Regions from separate parts of the Parabacteroides sp. HGS0025 genome, predicted to be linked through region 1. Evidence: riboswitches for the same ligand, from Rfam matches in the RefSeq annotation. Region 1 holds a riboswitch; the other holds the start of a gene.
What was found. Region 1 has a riboswitch for cobalamin ahead of HMPREF1212_RS00655 (TonB-dependent receptor plug domain-containing protein). Riboswitches for the same ligand answer to the same signal wherever they lie in the genome.
Positions count from the first base shown of each region.

Region 2: linked by a shared signal. The riboswitch ahead of HMPREF1212_RS09400 (ABC transporter substrate-binding protein) and the one ahead of HMPREF1212_RS00655 (TonB-dependent receptor plug domain-containing protein) in region 1 are both predicted to bind cobalamin.

Region 1 is NZ_KQ033902.1:185,940-193,955, forward strand. Features, by position in the region: gene atpD (F0F1 ATP synthase subunit beta) at 1-170, opposite strand, end outside; gene HMPREF1212_RS00645 (threonine/serine exporter family protein) at 536-1,870, opposite strand; cobalamin riboswitch at 2,035-2,231, shown strand; gene HMPREF1212_RS00655 (TonB-dependent receptor plug domain-containing protein) at 2,265-4,265, shown strand; gene HMPREF1212_RS00660 (YncE family protein) at 4,285-5,379, shown strand; gene HMPREF1212_RS00665 (ABC transporter substrate-binding protein) at 5,431-6,525, shown strand; gene HMPREF1212_RS00670 (NAD(P)/FAD-dependent oxidoreductase) at 6,972-8,016, opposite strand, start outside.
Region 2 is NZ_KQ033902.1:2,414,838-2,422,853, forward strand. Features, by position in the region: gene HMPREF1212_RS09375 (alpha/beta hydrolase) at 1-667, shown strand, start outside; gene HMPREF1212_RS09380 (formate--tetrahydrofolate ligase) at 725-2,392, opposite strand; gene HMPREF1212_RS09385 (hypothetical protein) at 2,786-3,238, shown strand; gene HMPREF1212_RS09390 (precorrin-2 C(20)-methyltransferase) at 3,222-3,926, opposite strand; gene HMPREF1212_RS09395 (HsmA family protein) at 4,000-4,404, opposite strand; cobalamin riboswitch at 4,464-4,669, shown strand; gene HMPREF1212_RS09400 (ABC transporter substrate-binding protein) at 4,717-5,877, shown strand; gene HMPREF1212_RS09405 (iron ABC transporter permease) at 5,887-6,924, shown strand; gene HMPREF1212_RS09410 (ABC transporter ATP-binding protein) at 6,927-7,931, shown strand; gene HMPREF1212_RS09415 (hypothetical protein) at 8,004-8,016, shown strand, end outside.

The DNA.
Region 1 (8,016 bases):
TCCCCAATATGTTGTTGTACTTCGACAATCAACGCTTTCCCATTGGGACGGGCTATCTCCATAGCGTCATGGATGCGGGGCAGCACTATTTTTACTTCTTTTTCATTATCGAAGTGAATGTCCACAACCGGGCCGATAACCTGCGAAACGTAACCTTTTGTTTCTCCCATACAATTCTTTTTAACCTTTACAATCTGTTTTCAAGGTTGCAATATTACGAAAACAACCTGCCGGAATTCCGAAGATATTACTTTTTGGGCTTTTTTGCATTTAGTTAAACTTTAAACTATTTTTGAATGTGTACCTAAATGAACCAATAACTTTTTGATATGGAACAATTCAGAGACGAATTGGCTAAAATCTTATTCCGGAAGTGATTATTTTTGGTCTCAGTCAAAAGTAGGATGAAAATTCTTATTCTGTTTTTCTTTGTTAAAATTCGGCTTTTTCAGAAGGTTTCGTATAAAAAGTGTAAGAGGCTGCCCCATATGTTATAATGAGACAGCCTCTTACTATGTATTATTACAATTTGTTTTTACCATTCCAGGAATTTACCACGCTGACGGCGTTTTTCCAATTCCTCCTGCAGATACCTTTTGCGGTCTTTGGCGATGTACTGGCGGGCAAAGATATTAGGTACGGCTACTCCCAGCGAGATGCAAAGAATAATCAGTGCCGAATTGATACCGTTGGCAAAAGCGTTGGTGACTTCGCCAATCACTCCGTGCATATTAATAAACGCCAGTAACGACCGGTACATCAGTACCCCCGGAATCATCGGGATAACGGAAGGTATCGTCAGTACGTGGTTAGGTACATGAAACCAATGGACTGCCTTTACCGCAAGGAGACTGACTACGAAACTTCCCATGAACGAACCGATAACAGGCCCGTAACCCAGTTCGAAGTTGACGAAGTTACGTGTACATACCGCTATGATACCTCCTACGGCCACCACCCATAACAGGCGGCGCTGGATATTGAAGATCATAGAGAACCCCATGGCGGCAATAGCGGCTGCGATTGCATATGTAAGATAGGATTCATGGGGAACCATACTCAGTTCACTGAACTTATGGTCGATCGCGATGTCATTCATCACAAGAACACGCATGGCAAATGTGATACCGAAAGTCATGGCTCCGACCATCATTGCCGTATTGGCGGCACGGGTGATCCCGACTAGCAAATGATTGTCGATCATATCATCCACGAAATTGATCAGCGGTACACCCGGCACGATGAACAGGGCACAGGCCAATAGCGGATGATATGGTGTAACGGATAACCCCGAAAAGGATGAAACATACGCCAGGCATGTGGAAACAAAAGCGGCGAGTGCTATAGCCATATACACATTCAGGCCGGCCTCTATGCAACGGGCACGAACCCTGAAGCCTATAAACGCACTAATAGAAGCAAACAAAAAGGCGATCCAGTCGCATCCGAACAACTTACAGAATCCTCCACAGGCAAACCCTGCTCCGATAGCTACTAGATAAGGTATATAGTTACGCGGTTTGCAGGCTATCTTTTCCAGTTCTTCCTCATATCTGTCCAGCGAATAATCCTGCTCGATGGCATGCCACGACAGATCACTGATCTGTGAGATCATGGTCATATTAATACCATGTTTCTCGCATTTCTGGAATTTGGAGAATGAGTTTTTCTCATCACTCACATTTACCATGATCATCGTCCACCGGATATCGATGTGTAATTTTTCTTCCGGGATACCCATAAAGGCCGCTACCCTCTTCATGTTTCGTTCAATACGGTTCGTATCGGCAGCACTCTCCATCAATAATTTGCCTGTACGGAGCAAAAGATCCAATTTGCGTCGTAGTAACAATACTTCTTTGTCTGTCATCTTTTTGTTTAATTCTAAATGTATCTAATAACCTAAACCCACAAGGGAACGAGTATGAGTGAATAGTAGGTCTTGAATCAATTTGGGCGCGAAGGTACTGATTTTTTCCGATATCAAAATGACATTAGTATAACGACTATTCCGATATATTTCGTACTTTTGCCATCGAATTATGGTGTAGCGGTTTGGCTTTCGCTGGTCGCTAGTAAAAGGGAATCCGGTGCAAGTCCGGAACTGTACCCGTAGCTGTAAGTTCTGTAACCCCGGCAAATCTTGTTGCCACTGAGTCTTTATGACTTCGGGAAGGCGGCCGATCATGGGAGAACAAGTCAGAAAACCTGCCATTGTTTTGTATGCAATACCTCGGGTAAGGTGTTGGTAGACCAAAAGATATATGCGTAATTTATACATAATAAGAATGTTATGCCTGTTTGGCATATGGTTGCATGCGTCAGTGTTTGCGATTGCCCAACAGATCGATACGACGACTTATCACCAACTGAAGGGTGTCGAGGTGGTCGAGAAGGCGCGTCCTTCCACTACCCGCGAGGCTACTCCTCTTCAAGTGATGGATCGTACCGGTATCGAACGGCTCGGCATACAGGATCTTTCGGAAGCGGTAAAACGCTTCTCCGGTGCTACCGTGAAAGATTACGGTGGGATAGGGGGATTGAAGACTGTCTCGGTGCGAAGTCTGGGTGCGCAGCATACGGCTGTCAGCTATGACGGCATAACGATCACGGATGCCCAGAGCGGACAGGTGGATATCAGCCGCTTCTCGCTCGATAACGTCGAAATGGTTTCGTTGTCGATCGGACAGACGGATGATATTTTCCAGACAGCCCGGATGTATGCTTCGGCGGGGGCGTTGAGTGTGAAATCGCTACGTCCTGACTTCCTGGTAAAACCGTTTCATCTGAAAGCGCAGGTAAAGACCGGTTCTTTCGGTATGGTCAATCCTTATATCCGGTATGAACAAAAGTTGGGAAAGAAATGGGCGGCTTCCTTGGATGGCGACTACCTGCGAGCCGATGGTAATTATCCTTTTACATTAACAAACGTATCACAAACGGAAAAGTTGAAACGACATAACAGTGATATCGAATCGTGGCGTACGGAACTGAACCTCTGGGGAGATTTAGGACGTGGCGGAACCTTCTCGGTGAAAGGATATTATTTTGACTCCGAACGCGGACTACCCGGCTCTGTTGTTTTATACAACGATTATGCAGGTGAGCGTTTGTGGGATAAGAATGCTTTTGTGCAGGCCTATTATAAGAATCAGTTAAGTGAAAAATTCGCATTGCAGGCGCAGGCTAAGTTTAATTATGCGTGGAACCGGTATAAGGATGTAAATAATAAATATGAGAACGGTGTACAGATCGACAATTATACCCAACGTGAATATTATACTTCCGTATCCGGTTTGTATACTTTGTCGGATCGTTTTTCCTTCTCCCTCATCGAAGATTTCTTCGTTAATACGTTGGATAATACATTACCGAAATGTCCGTTTCCAACCCGCTACTCATCGTTGACCTATTTGGCGGGGCAATACCGGGACAACCGGCTAACCGTTACCGCCAGTTTACTGGGTACTTATATGACTGAACGGGTAGAGACCGGTGACCAGCCGGCCGACCGGAAACGTTTATCCCCGGCTGTCAGTGCTTCCTGGCGTATTCTGCCGGAAGAGAATCTGCGTGTTCGTGTTTCCTATAAAGATATTTTCCGTGTCCCGACATTCAATGACCTTTATTATCAGCGGATGGGGAATACAAGTCTGAAGCCGGAGAAAGCGACCCAATATAATGCGGGGCTGACCTGGAGCGGTGATTTTTCCGTATTCAGTTTTCTTAGTCTTTCGGCCGATGGGTATTATAACCGAGTAAAGGATAAGATTGTAGCCATTCCTACCATGTTTGTCTGGAAGATGATGAATATGGGAGAGGTGTCTATCGGGGGAACGGATGTGAACTTTCTGGCGGAAATCCCTTTGTTTGAGAAAATGGAAGCACAGGTGCAGGCTAATTACACTTTTCAGAAAGCAATAGATATAACGAGTGAGACGGCAAAGACCTACCGTCATCAAATACCATATACTCCCAAACATTCGGGTATGGTTGCTTTATCTTTGCAAAATCCGTGGGTGAATGCCGGTTATTCTGTGACATTGGTAGGCGATCGTTATGCCTTGCCGCAGAATATTGATGATAACCGTATCGACCGGTATGCCGAACATACAATTTCACTGAACCGTGAGTTCAATCTTCGGAACTGTAAATTCCGTTTACAGGGAGAAGTGGTGAACCTGACAAATAAAATGTATGATGTCATACAATATTATCCTATGCCCGGACGGTCGTGGCGAATAACTTTGAGTGTAAATTATTAATATATTAATTAGAAACAAGATGAAAACAAAAGAATTACTATGCTTTTCGGCTTTATGTGCGTGTGTCTCTTTTTCATTTACAGCGTGTAGCGATGATGATGATAATGGAGGACAGGGAGGCTCAACATCAGAACAGCAACGTGGTGTATATATAATGAATAGCGGAAAGTGGCAATCAAATAATGCAACATTGGACTATTATGATTTTGAAACAAAGGATTTGAATACAAAAGTCTTTTCCTCTGTTAACGGTCGTGGTCTGGGAGATACTGCCAATGATATCATGGTTTACGGCTCTAAAATGTATATTACTGTTAGTGAGTCTAATACGGTCGAGATTACCGACCTGAATGCTAAATCGTTGAAAACATTAGCTCCGAAGGATGATTCCGGTCAGCCTCAATCTCCTCGTTATTTGGCTGCCTATGCAGGAAAAGTATATGTAACTCTGTTTGACGGTCATCTGGCAGAAATCGATACGACTTCAATGGAGATTACTCAAAAAACAAAAGTAGGCCCTAATCCTTATCAGGTTCGCGAAGTAGGCGGAAAACTGTATGTGGCTAATTCCGGGGGGTATAATCCGGTACAGGATTCTACTTTGTCGGTTGTGGATCCTGTTTCATTCACTGAAGAAAAGAAGATCGTTGTCGGTCTGAACCCGATGTACATGGGAGCAGACAGCGATGGAGAAATGTATGTAGTATGTGGTGGAAACTTCGGGGATGTGAAGGCTTCCTTGCAGCGTGTCGACTTAAAAGCCGAAACATCTACTTCTATCTATACAGACGATAATATTCTGATGGGCATGGCTGCTGATAAATTATATGTTATTCATTCGCAGAATGATGCTAACTGGCAACCTGTCAATACTCAGTTTGTTTCTTATGATACAAAAAGCGATACCGAGACTTCGAAGAACTTTATTACTGACGGTACAGTGGTGGAAAAAGCTTATAGCCTGAACGTAAATCCATCTAACGGTGATATTTATATCGGTACATCCGATTATACCAGCACTGGTGATATGTTTATTTTCTCTGCTGAAGGAAAGAAACTTAACCAGTTGGAAGTATCCGGTATCAACCCGATGGGGGTTGGCTTTCTTAAATAAGGAAAGTAAAAGGTAAGTACAATGGATGTTTGTAAAATACTAATAGGTCTGATGCTCTGCTTCACATTCAGTTGTAATGTGAAGCAGGGTTCTGCCGACCATCAATCCCTCTCTACCGACTCTATCCGTTATGCCAGCGGTTTCACTGTACAGCATTTCGCGGATTATACGTCCGTTGAAGTACGTGACCCCTGGGACAGTACACGTATTCTGCAACGTTATCTTCTGGTGGATCGCGATCTGTCCGCTGTGCCGGGCAATCTGCCTAAAGGAACGGTTGTACGAACCCCTATTCATAATATAGTCGTTTATACCTCTGTGCATGCCGCCATTATCGATCAGTTGAATGAAGCCGATAAGGTTATCGGTGTATGTGAGCCCCGGTATATGGATACTCCTTCTATTCAGGAAGGTTTGCGTGCCGGAAAGATCGCCGATCTGGGCGAGGCTACGGCACCGAATATCGAGAAGATCATTGATATTGGTGCAGAGATCATCATTGCTTCCCCTTTCCAGAATGCAGGCTACGGCCCTGCCGAGAAACTGGGTATTCCTATCATCGAAGCGGCCGACTATATGGAGTCGTTGCCTTTGGGGCGAACCGAATGGGTGCGCTTCTACGGCTTGCTGTTCAATAAAGCTGCGATGGCAGACTCTATTTTCCGCGAAACGGAACAACGCTATCTGGCATTGAAGGAGTTGACAAAGACGGTTGCCGACCGACCTACCGTTATCTCCGAAAAGAAATTCGGCTCATCCTGGTATATGCCGGCCGGCGACAGTTATATCGCCCACCTGTATAAAGATGCCGGAGCCGATTATGTCTTTAAAGACCTTCCCGGAGCAGGCAGTACACCTCTGGCATTCGAAACGGTGCTCGACAAAGCGATCCATGCCGATATGTGGCTGATCAAGTATAATCAGGCAAACGATATGACATACAAGGATCTGCGTATCGAATATACCCCTTACGAAAACTTCGATGCCTTCAAAAACCGTCGTATCTATACCTGCAATACTGGCGTTGTGCCTTATTATGAAGAGTTTCCGATCCATCCCGACTATCTGTTGAAAGACCTGGTGTGGGTGTTCCATCCGGAATTATTACCGGATTATACACCGCGTTATTACCGGAAGATGGAATAACTTTTTTATACAAGAGTTTTATGAATATTATCTGCCATCTGCAATAAAATGATTTATTTGATTGAATACTAGTTTTATAAGGGTGGCAGATGATATGTTTTTATCTGTCATCCTATCTGCCATCTGCCACCCTTTATCTATCACTCCCTTTTGTGAAAATTATTCCTTTTCAGCCTGTCTTTTAGTTTAAAGCTTATTACCTATTAGTATAAAAGTAAGGATTCAGTATTGCCAGGGTGTACAGGATAATCGGTTACCCAGTACACCCTGGTGAATTATCCTGTACACCCTGGCGGAATACCCTGTACACCCTGGCAATACTGAGTAAGGAGTTTACAATTAGTACTTATAGGCTTTTAAAACAAAATCCCCGGTCTCAAGGAGTTGAGCCGGGGATTTTCTGTAGTTTGGCATTTGAATTATAGGGAGTTGTTATTTTTGGTCCGTTAAGCGTAACCGTTCAGCATTCCGTAGAAATACATCGGTTTCAACATGTAAACTTTCAGTAACCAAGCCGCCCATTGTTCTTTCGATGTGTCCAGCATGCTGAACGGGAACGAGTGAACCGGCTTTTTATCATAGTCGAACTCGCACAAAAGTACGTGTCCATAGTCTGTTACAATTGGGCAGGCTGCGTAACCGTTGTATTTCTCAACAGGTTCTTTGCCTTCCATCAGCGAGATCAGGTTCTTTGCTGCGATCGGCACCTGCATACGTACGGCAGCAGAGGTTTTACTGGTCGGTATTCCGGCAACATCTCCCAGGGAGACAATGTTCGGATACGTTTTATGAACCAGTGTCGCTTTGTCGACCATCACCCAGGCTTCGGCAGCCAGTTTGCCTTCTGTCCATCCCAGGCCTGCTTCGCGAACGAAATCGGGAGCCGACATTGGCGGTGCGAAGTGAAAGAAATCGTAATCTTCCACGAAAGGAGTGATCACCTTTTCTTCTCCGACTGTTTCAACCTTTTCAAAATGTACCTGTTTGGCTGAGGTATCGACACCTTTTACACGCACGTTGAGATTGATCGGAATGTTACGTTCCTTATAGATCTCCAGTAGACGGGGAGTATAAAAAGGAATATCATACAGCTCTTTGGCGGCTGTGAAGTAATCCAGTTTAACGTTGTCCCTTGTCCCGTGTTGGCGGGTGTAATCCTCTGTCAGCAAACAAATCTTTTTCGGTGCTCCTCCACATTTGTGTTTCGTGTATGTATCGGTATAGATACCACGGCCACCTGTTTTAGAGAATTCCTGAAGCGCTTTCCAGGTTTTTTGTGCACCTTCGAAATCATATATACTGTGAGCGTTTCCTGCTCCTAACGTATCGTGTGTAATGCCTTCAACCTTTTCCCAGTTTGTTTGTACCCCCGGTGTCAATACCAGAAAGTCGTATGGGATCTTTTCGTTGTTGGCTGTTGTCACCTGGTTCATTACCGGGTCGACTGCTGCAACTGAATCTTTAATCCATTTCACGCCGTCCGGAATACAA
Region 2 (8,016 bases), 2.2 Mb from region 1:
AACGACAGCTCCTGTTATTTACTTATTGCATGGGCATGGAGGAAATGCGAAAACATGGATTTCCGTAAAACCCAATTTACCGGAGATTGCCGATCAGTATGGAATTATGTTCGTTTGTCCGGATGGCAAGAACAGTTGGTACTGGGATAGCCCGGTCAATCCGTCTTATCGCTATGAGACATTTGTATCGAAAGAGCTTATCGATTATATAGATGCCAGTTATCCGACTATTAAAGACCGCACAGGGCGTGCCATTACCGGATTGAGTATGGGCGGTCACGGCGCTATGTGGTTGTCGTTCCGCCATAAAGATATCTTCGGAGCGGCTGGGAGTACAAGCGGTGGGGTGGATATCCGCCCTTTCCCGAATAACTGGCATATGAGTGACTGGTTAGGAAAAGAAAGCGAAAACCAGGAAGTTTGGGATAACCATACGGCGATCAACCAGATCGACCGCCTGAAGAATGGTGACCTGGCACTCATCATCGATTGCGGATATAGTGATTTCTTTTTTGAAGTGAACAACGATTTCCACAAGAAACTGCTGAAGTATAAAATAGACCATGATTTCCTTGTTCGCCCCGGAGCGCATAATGGGGATTACTGGCGTAATTCAATAGATTATCAGATATTGTTCTTCAAGAATTATTTCGATAAACGCAAATGAAATAAAAAAGGCGATCCTTATAAAGGTCGCCTTTCCTGTTCTATATCTTTTGAAAGATCAGCTCAATCCTTCAACCAATCCGTTTACGATGTCAATCCGTTTAGCTTGCGGATCTTTGGGAAGTCCCGGCATACGCATGATCTCACCCATGATAACAACGATCATTTCCGCACCATTGTTGATAACAACGTCGCGCACCTTCAATTCAAAATCTTTGGCAACGCCGTACGCTTTCGGGTCGGAAGAGAATGAATACTGGGTTTTAGCAATGCAGATCGGATAGTGGGAGATACCCAGGCTTTCGATCTGTTTGATCTTTTTGTCGGCAAGAGTCGTGTAAGTAACCGATGCTGCGCCATAGATTTCTTCAGAAACCTTCTTGATCTTTTCGCGTACCGGATCAGTATCTTCGTAAACCATTTTCAGTGGAGCCGACGGTTTGTTTTCGATCGTATCGACAACCAGTTTAGCCAGTTCAACGCCACCTTCGCCACCTTCTGCAAATACACTGTTCATCGCAAAGCCGACGCCCAGTTCCTTACAATGTTCGGCAACCAGAGCGATCTCTTCGTCCGTATCGGTTGCATACCGGTTGAAAGTAACGATCACTTCCTGGCCGAAACGTTTCATATTGGCCACATGCTTGTCCAAGTTGGCAAAACCGTTGCGTAAGCCTTCGATATTCTGTTCCTTGATCAGTGCTTCAGGCACGCCGCCGTGCAGCTTCAAGCTCTGTGCAGTAGCAACGATAACTGTCAGTTTCGGAGTCAGTCCCGCTTTACGGCATTTGATGTCGAAGAACTTTTCTGCACCCAGATCGGCACCGAAACCGGCTTCCGTGATCACATAGTCACCATAGGTAAGCGCCATCTTGGTTGCGATTATAGAGTTACATCCATGTGCGATGTTGGCGAACGGGCCACCGTGAACGAAAGCAGGCGTATTCTCAGTTGTCTGCACCAGGTTGGGCAGCAAAGCATCTTTCAACAGTACGGTGATAGCTCCGGCAACTCCCAGGTCTTTTACCGTGAACGGCTGATCGTCGTAGGTGTAACCCAGTAAGATGTTACCGATACGGCGTTTCAAGTCTTCCAGGTCGGTCGCCAGACAAAGGATAGCCATCATTTCGGAAGCAGGAGTGATATCAAATCCTGTCTCAGTCGGTATGCCATTGGCAGAACCTCCCAAGCCCGATACGATGTTGCGCAGGCTGCGGTCGTTTACGTCGAGTACACGTTTCCATTTGATCTCTTTCAGTCCTTCACATGTATTGCGTGTCTGATAGATATAATTATCCAGCAGTGCAGTGATCATGTTGTGGGCAGAAGTAACGGCATGGAAATCGCCGGTGAAATGCAGGTTGATATTTTCCATCGGTAATACCTGGGCATAGCCACCTCCGGCAGCTCCACCTTTCATACCGAAGCACGGGCCGAGTGAAGGTTCGCGCAGCGCAGCCACCGCTTTTTTACCGATCTTGTTCAGACCGAGAGCCAGTCCGATAGAAACCGTTGTTTTTCCGATACCTGCTTTGGTCGGAGTGATGGCCGTTACCAGGATCAGGTTGTGTTCTTTTATTTTTTCTTCATCGATGAGGTGAAGAGGCACTTTGGCGATGTAACGACCATAGTTCTGAACTTCCTCGCGAGGAATGCCCAAACCTGTAGCAACTTCCTTTATTTTACGCAGGGAGACTTCTCTAGCAATTTCTATATCCGATTTCATGTGCTTATGTAAGTTTAAGAAGGAACAAAAGTATACTATTTTTAATTAAATAACAAAATGTCAGAATGAAAGGTTGTGGAACCCTATTATTCCCCCATGTTTTGTGTTATATTGATAAAAGTTACAAAAAAGAGCGCATGGAGGTATCTTTGTTAAGTAAACTGTGCGTTTTTCAATTTATTTGTAATCTTCAGTTGGCAAAATAATAGCATTTGGATAGAAGTTGTATTAAAGAACTTTAAAATACAGGTAAAGAGTTGTGGTACATGATAATTTGCCTAATTTTGCATCATGTCAATAACAAAATGAAACTAACAGCAAGTTTCTGGCAATAAAAAGAAAGTATATAACAATTTTAAAAACTTCGGTTTATGTAATTAAGGAGATTTGATTATGGCAACAATGAGATTTAGTTTTGCAGGAGTAGCATTGAGAGAGACAGAAACAAGTTCATGGATCAGGACAATCGCAGATTGTTTGGGAATCCATATGTTTTCGAAGATGAATCCTTCGGGAGATATGAATAATGTAGGTTGGGACACCACCAAGCAGAAGGAAATACAGGATCTTCATCATTATGCTATCCGCAACTTAATCCCCAAGGCCGGAGTTTATCAGATGAACTTGCTTGAATCGTTGGCACAGTCTGCTTCCATCTATTCACCGGAAGAGCTCGATTCTCTTTACAGTGGAACGAATAAAAAGATCGAAGAGATTAACAGCCATATATCGGGTGTGTTGGTTAGTGCACGTGAATTATGTAAGTCAGGACACCAGAACTGGGAGTCTGTCCAGTCACTTCGCTATCATATTAACCGCTTGAGCAGTATCATACAGCCTGTATGATCATTAGTGAGAAATAGGGAAACGATTTCTGTGTGATGATTTGCTTATCGGAAGTATAATATTCTTTATCCGTTCCAACGTTTTCAAAGTAGTGGAACTGGGCTTGCGGATGCCTGCGGATACATTCATATACAGCTTCTACGCATTGGGATAGTTTCATGATAACGATCACATATCCTGCGTTTATCTTTTCTGACAGTTCATCCGCAGAAGGTGTACCGGGGATTACGACTATTTCCTCTTCCTGTTTGACAATATGTAATCCGGCCAATGCGCCGGCTGCTATAAAGGCTGGTATTCCTGCGGTACGTTGTACGGCAATACCGGCCTTTGTAAATTTGTCGTAGATATATTGAATAGAAGAATAAAAGCCGGCATCTCCTTCGGCCACGATAACGATCCGTTGCCCGTTCCGGTAGCGGTCTGCGGCTTCGTTGTAAAGGGCATCGTAAACCTTCCAGGCTTCCGTGCGGTCTTTGCTCATGGGCAGCATGAAACAGTGGATGGCAGTCTCGTCGATTTCCAAGGCGCGAACAATATCTGCCGCACGCGATAGGGAAGTACCTTGTTTATTCCGGGTTGCCGGACAATAGATGATATCTGCCTGCTGAAGTTGCTTAAGTCCTTTAACGGTAATAAGTTCCGGCTCTCCGGGGCCTAATGAAACGAAACTGATCGGATGTGTCATTTGCTTTTGCTTTTATTCGGAGGGCAAAAGTGATGAAAATAACGGAAGTCTCCAAACAAATAACCGCACAATATTACGGATGAAGCGACATTCCCAAATAGATGCCTATGCAATAAGGAATTAGCCAGATACACCAGACAACTATGCTGAAACGGTTGAAATGTGCTTTCGCTTTGCGCGAACCCTTGAAGTAAGTCCACAGCGCCCATAAGGCATGGATAAACATCAGGACGATCGCTATTATTCCGGTGATAGTGTGCAGGTTATCCTGCAATCCGGTCATTTGTGCAATCTGTTCCATGAGTCCGGTTCCGACAGCATCGGCGAATAGTCCGGCAACAAAGAAGGCCACGTGCCAGGCTTTCAGCTTCTTCTGGATACGTTCGCCCCAGACACCGATTGTATAAAACACTAATGCCGATGAAATTACGCAGATAGCTGCGATTAAGAAATGAGTGTCGATCTGATTGAGTGCCATATTGCTGCCATTTTCTGTAAATAACAGTTCCGTATGCGAATGGTTCAGTTTTTCTTATTACTTTTGCGGTCGAAATAGGTTCTGTCAAACTCCTGTTCATGGAGACAGATTAAAAGGGAACCGGGTGTAAATCCCGGACAGTCCACGCTGCTGTGAAGCTTTATAAACATCCTGATAACACCTTTTGCCACTGATCCGGGAGAGATCGGGAAGGCTTTCAGGATGGAAGTAAGTCAGAAGACCTGCCATTTTTTGCATAACGATTGTCCTCGTGGGTTTGGACGGTTTGTGTCGGATAAAAACAAATAGAATATGAATAAGTATTTGGCAGGTTGCTGCCTGTTTGCGTTATTGGCTGCATCGTGCGCATCGAAAGGAAATCAGCAGGAGAAAGAGAATGCATCGTCGCAACAAACGATTACGGTGGATAGTAAGGTTCAGATCACACCTGAATATGCCGACGGTTTTCAGTTGACCTATGCCGACGGTTACATCCTGATGGATATACATGACCCTCAGAATGAAGAAAGCACTCATTTCCTGTATGCGTTGGTTCCCCGTGGGACGAAGCCGGAAGGTATTCCTACCGATTATATGGTGATTGAAACACCTGTACGTAGTGCCATTTGTATGACTTCCCTGCAACTATCCAATTTCATCAAGTTGGGAGCAGAAGATAAAGTGGTAGGCATCACCAGTACCCGCCATCTGTTTAATCAGACGATCAACGACCAGTTGAAGGAAGGAAAGACGGCAAAGATCGGGATCGAAGGCAACTTCGATAATGAGGTGATTATGAGTATCAATCCCGACCTGATCCTGATCTCACCCTTTAAGCGTGGCGGCTATGAGACAATGAAAGATATCGGTATCCCGCTGATCCCGCATCTGGGATATAAGGAAATGACCCCGCTGGGACAGGCCGAGTGGATCAAATTTGTCGGTCTGTTACTCGGAATGGAACAGGAGGCCAATGATAAGTTCTCGGCTATCGAGCACCGCTATAATGAACTGAAGGAGCTGACTGCCGAAGGTAAGGTAACCCGGCGTCCCATCGTCTTTAGTGGTGAGATTCATGGCGGTAACTGGTATGCGGTAGGAGGGAAGAGCTTCCTGGCGCAACTATTCAAAGATGCCGGTGCCGACTATTTCCTGAAGGACGACGACCGTTCGGGAGGTGTCACCCTCGACTTTGAAACCGTTTATAACCAGGCTGACGAGGCCGACTACTGGCGTATCGTGAACAGCTATCCGGGAACATATGACTATAAAGCCCTGAAAGACCAGGATCCGCGTTATGCCGACTTCCGTGCTTTCAAGGAAAAAGGAGTGATCTATTGCAATATGCGGGAGAAACCTTTTTACGAAAGTATGCCGACCGAACCGGAAGTGGTGCTGGGCGACCTGCTGCATATCTTCCATCCGAACCTGCTGCCGGATCACACCCCTGTCTATTATGATCTACTTAAATAAATAGGGCCGATGAAGTATTCTAACACTGTCCTGATGCTTTTGGTCGTCGTTTCGATCGTTGTACTGCTGTTCCTTAATCTGGTGTTGGGTTCCGTATCCATCCCGTTCAACTCGGTCTGGAATATTATATGCGGCAATGGCGATGAACCGGTCACCTGGCAGAATATAATCAGGAAATCACGTTTCCCGCAAGCTTTGACAGCCTTGGTTGCCGGAGCCGGACTGGCTATCAGCGGGCTTCAGATGCAAACCGTCTTCCGCAACCCGTTGGCCGGGCCCTCTGTGCTGGGGATCAGTTCCGGTGCAAGTATGGGAGTGGCCTTTGTCGTTTTGCTGAGCGGAAGCCTGGGAGGTGTGGCGCTTAGCAAGCTCGGCTTTATGGGGGAGATCGCTTTGTCTGTTGCAGCGATAGTCGGTTCCTTGTCTGTCATGGCGCTGATCGTCTACGTTTCGCAGAAGGTAAAAGGGAATGTGACGTTGCTGATTATCGGTGTGATGATCGGCTACGTGGCAAATGCCGTGATCGGTGTATTGAAATTCTTTAGTGTGGAAGAAGATATACGGGCCTATGTTATCTGGGGGCTGGGAAGTTTCTCGCGCGTATCGGGTAATCAGATGATGCTTTTCGTGATTATTATGGCGATCCTGATCCCTCTCTCATTTTTATTGATAAAGACATTGAACCTGATGCTCCTCGGTGACGGCTATGCCCGCAACCTGGGACTGAATATCAAACGGGCACGCCTGCTCGTCATTACCTCTGCCGGTGTCCTGACCGCGATCGTTACCGCCTATTGCGGTCCGATCGTCTTTCTCGGATTGGCTGTGCCGCACCTCTGCCGGGCTGTTTTTCAGACATCCGACCACCGGGTGTTGATGCCCGGTGTCCTGTTTGTCGGTGCCGCCCTGGCGCTGGCCTGTAACCTGATCGCACGTATGCCGGGATTTGAAGGAGCCTTGCCCGTCAACTCGGTTACTGCCCTGGTCGGTGCTCCCGTTGTTGCATCCGTATTATTCCGCAAACGCAAAAACGAACTGAACGAATGAGTATGAAAGAGGCAACTATCCGGATAAACAACCTTTCTATCGGCTATCATTCCAAGAATGATACAAAGCTGGTAGCTAGCAATATAACCACTACGATATGCAGTGGAGAATTAACTTGCCTGTTGGGTACCAACGGGGTGGGAAAGTCTACTTTATTGCGTACGCTCTCCGCTTTTCAGCCCCGTTTGTCCGGCGAAATAGCACTACTGGGTCACGATATACAGGACTATAGTGATAAGGAACTTAGCACTATAGTGGGAGTGGTGCTGACAGATAAGTGTGACATCCGTAACATGTCTGTCCGGGAACTCATAGAGATGGGGCGTAGTCCGTACACCGGCTTTTGGGGACGCCTGGGAAAGGAAGACAAGCGGGTGGTGGAAGAGGCGATCGCCCTCGTCCGCATCGAAAACCTGGCTTCCCGAATGGTGCACACCCTCTCCGACGGGGAGCGGCAAAAGGTGATGATCGCGAAAGCCCTCGCACAGGAAACGCCTGTGATCTACCTGGACGAGCCGACTGCCTTCCTCGATTTCCCCAGCAAGGTAGAGATCATGCAACTCCTGCATCAGCTTACCCGCACCACCGATAAAACGATCTTCCTCTCTACACACGACCTCGAACTGGCTCTCCAGATCGCCGATAAGATCTGGCTGATGGATCGCGACAAAGGTATAAGTACCGGGACTCCGGAAGACTTGGCGCTGAGCGGGCACCTGAGCGGTTTCTTCTCCCGCAAGGGGATTATCTTCGATACCGAAACCGGCTTGTTCCGTATCAACAACCAGTATAAATCCGAAATACGCCTTGTCGGTGAGGGGCAGAAATATGCTATGGCACGGAAGGCTCTTCAACGGAACGGTATCCATGCGGATAGCGGGATCGAGTCGGCGCGTTGGATAGACGCCGGTGATCCGTCCTCTACTTCATTCGTTCTCCACGATTCTGACGGGCAGATCCGGCGTGCGGCAACCATCGAAGAGCTGTTGCTGCAATTGGAATCCTGAAAGATAATGTTAAACTGATTAAACTTTTTCCTGTTCGTTTGTTATATAGGAGTAATTTTAAAAACAAACGACATGAAAAAGTATT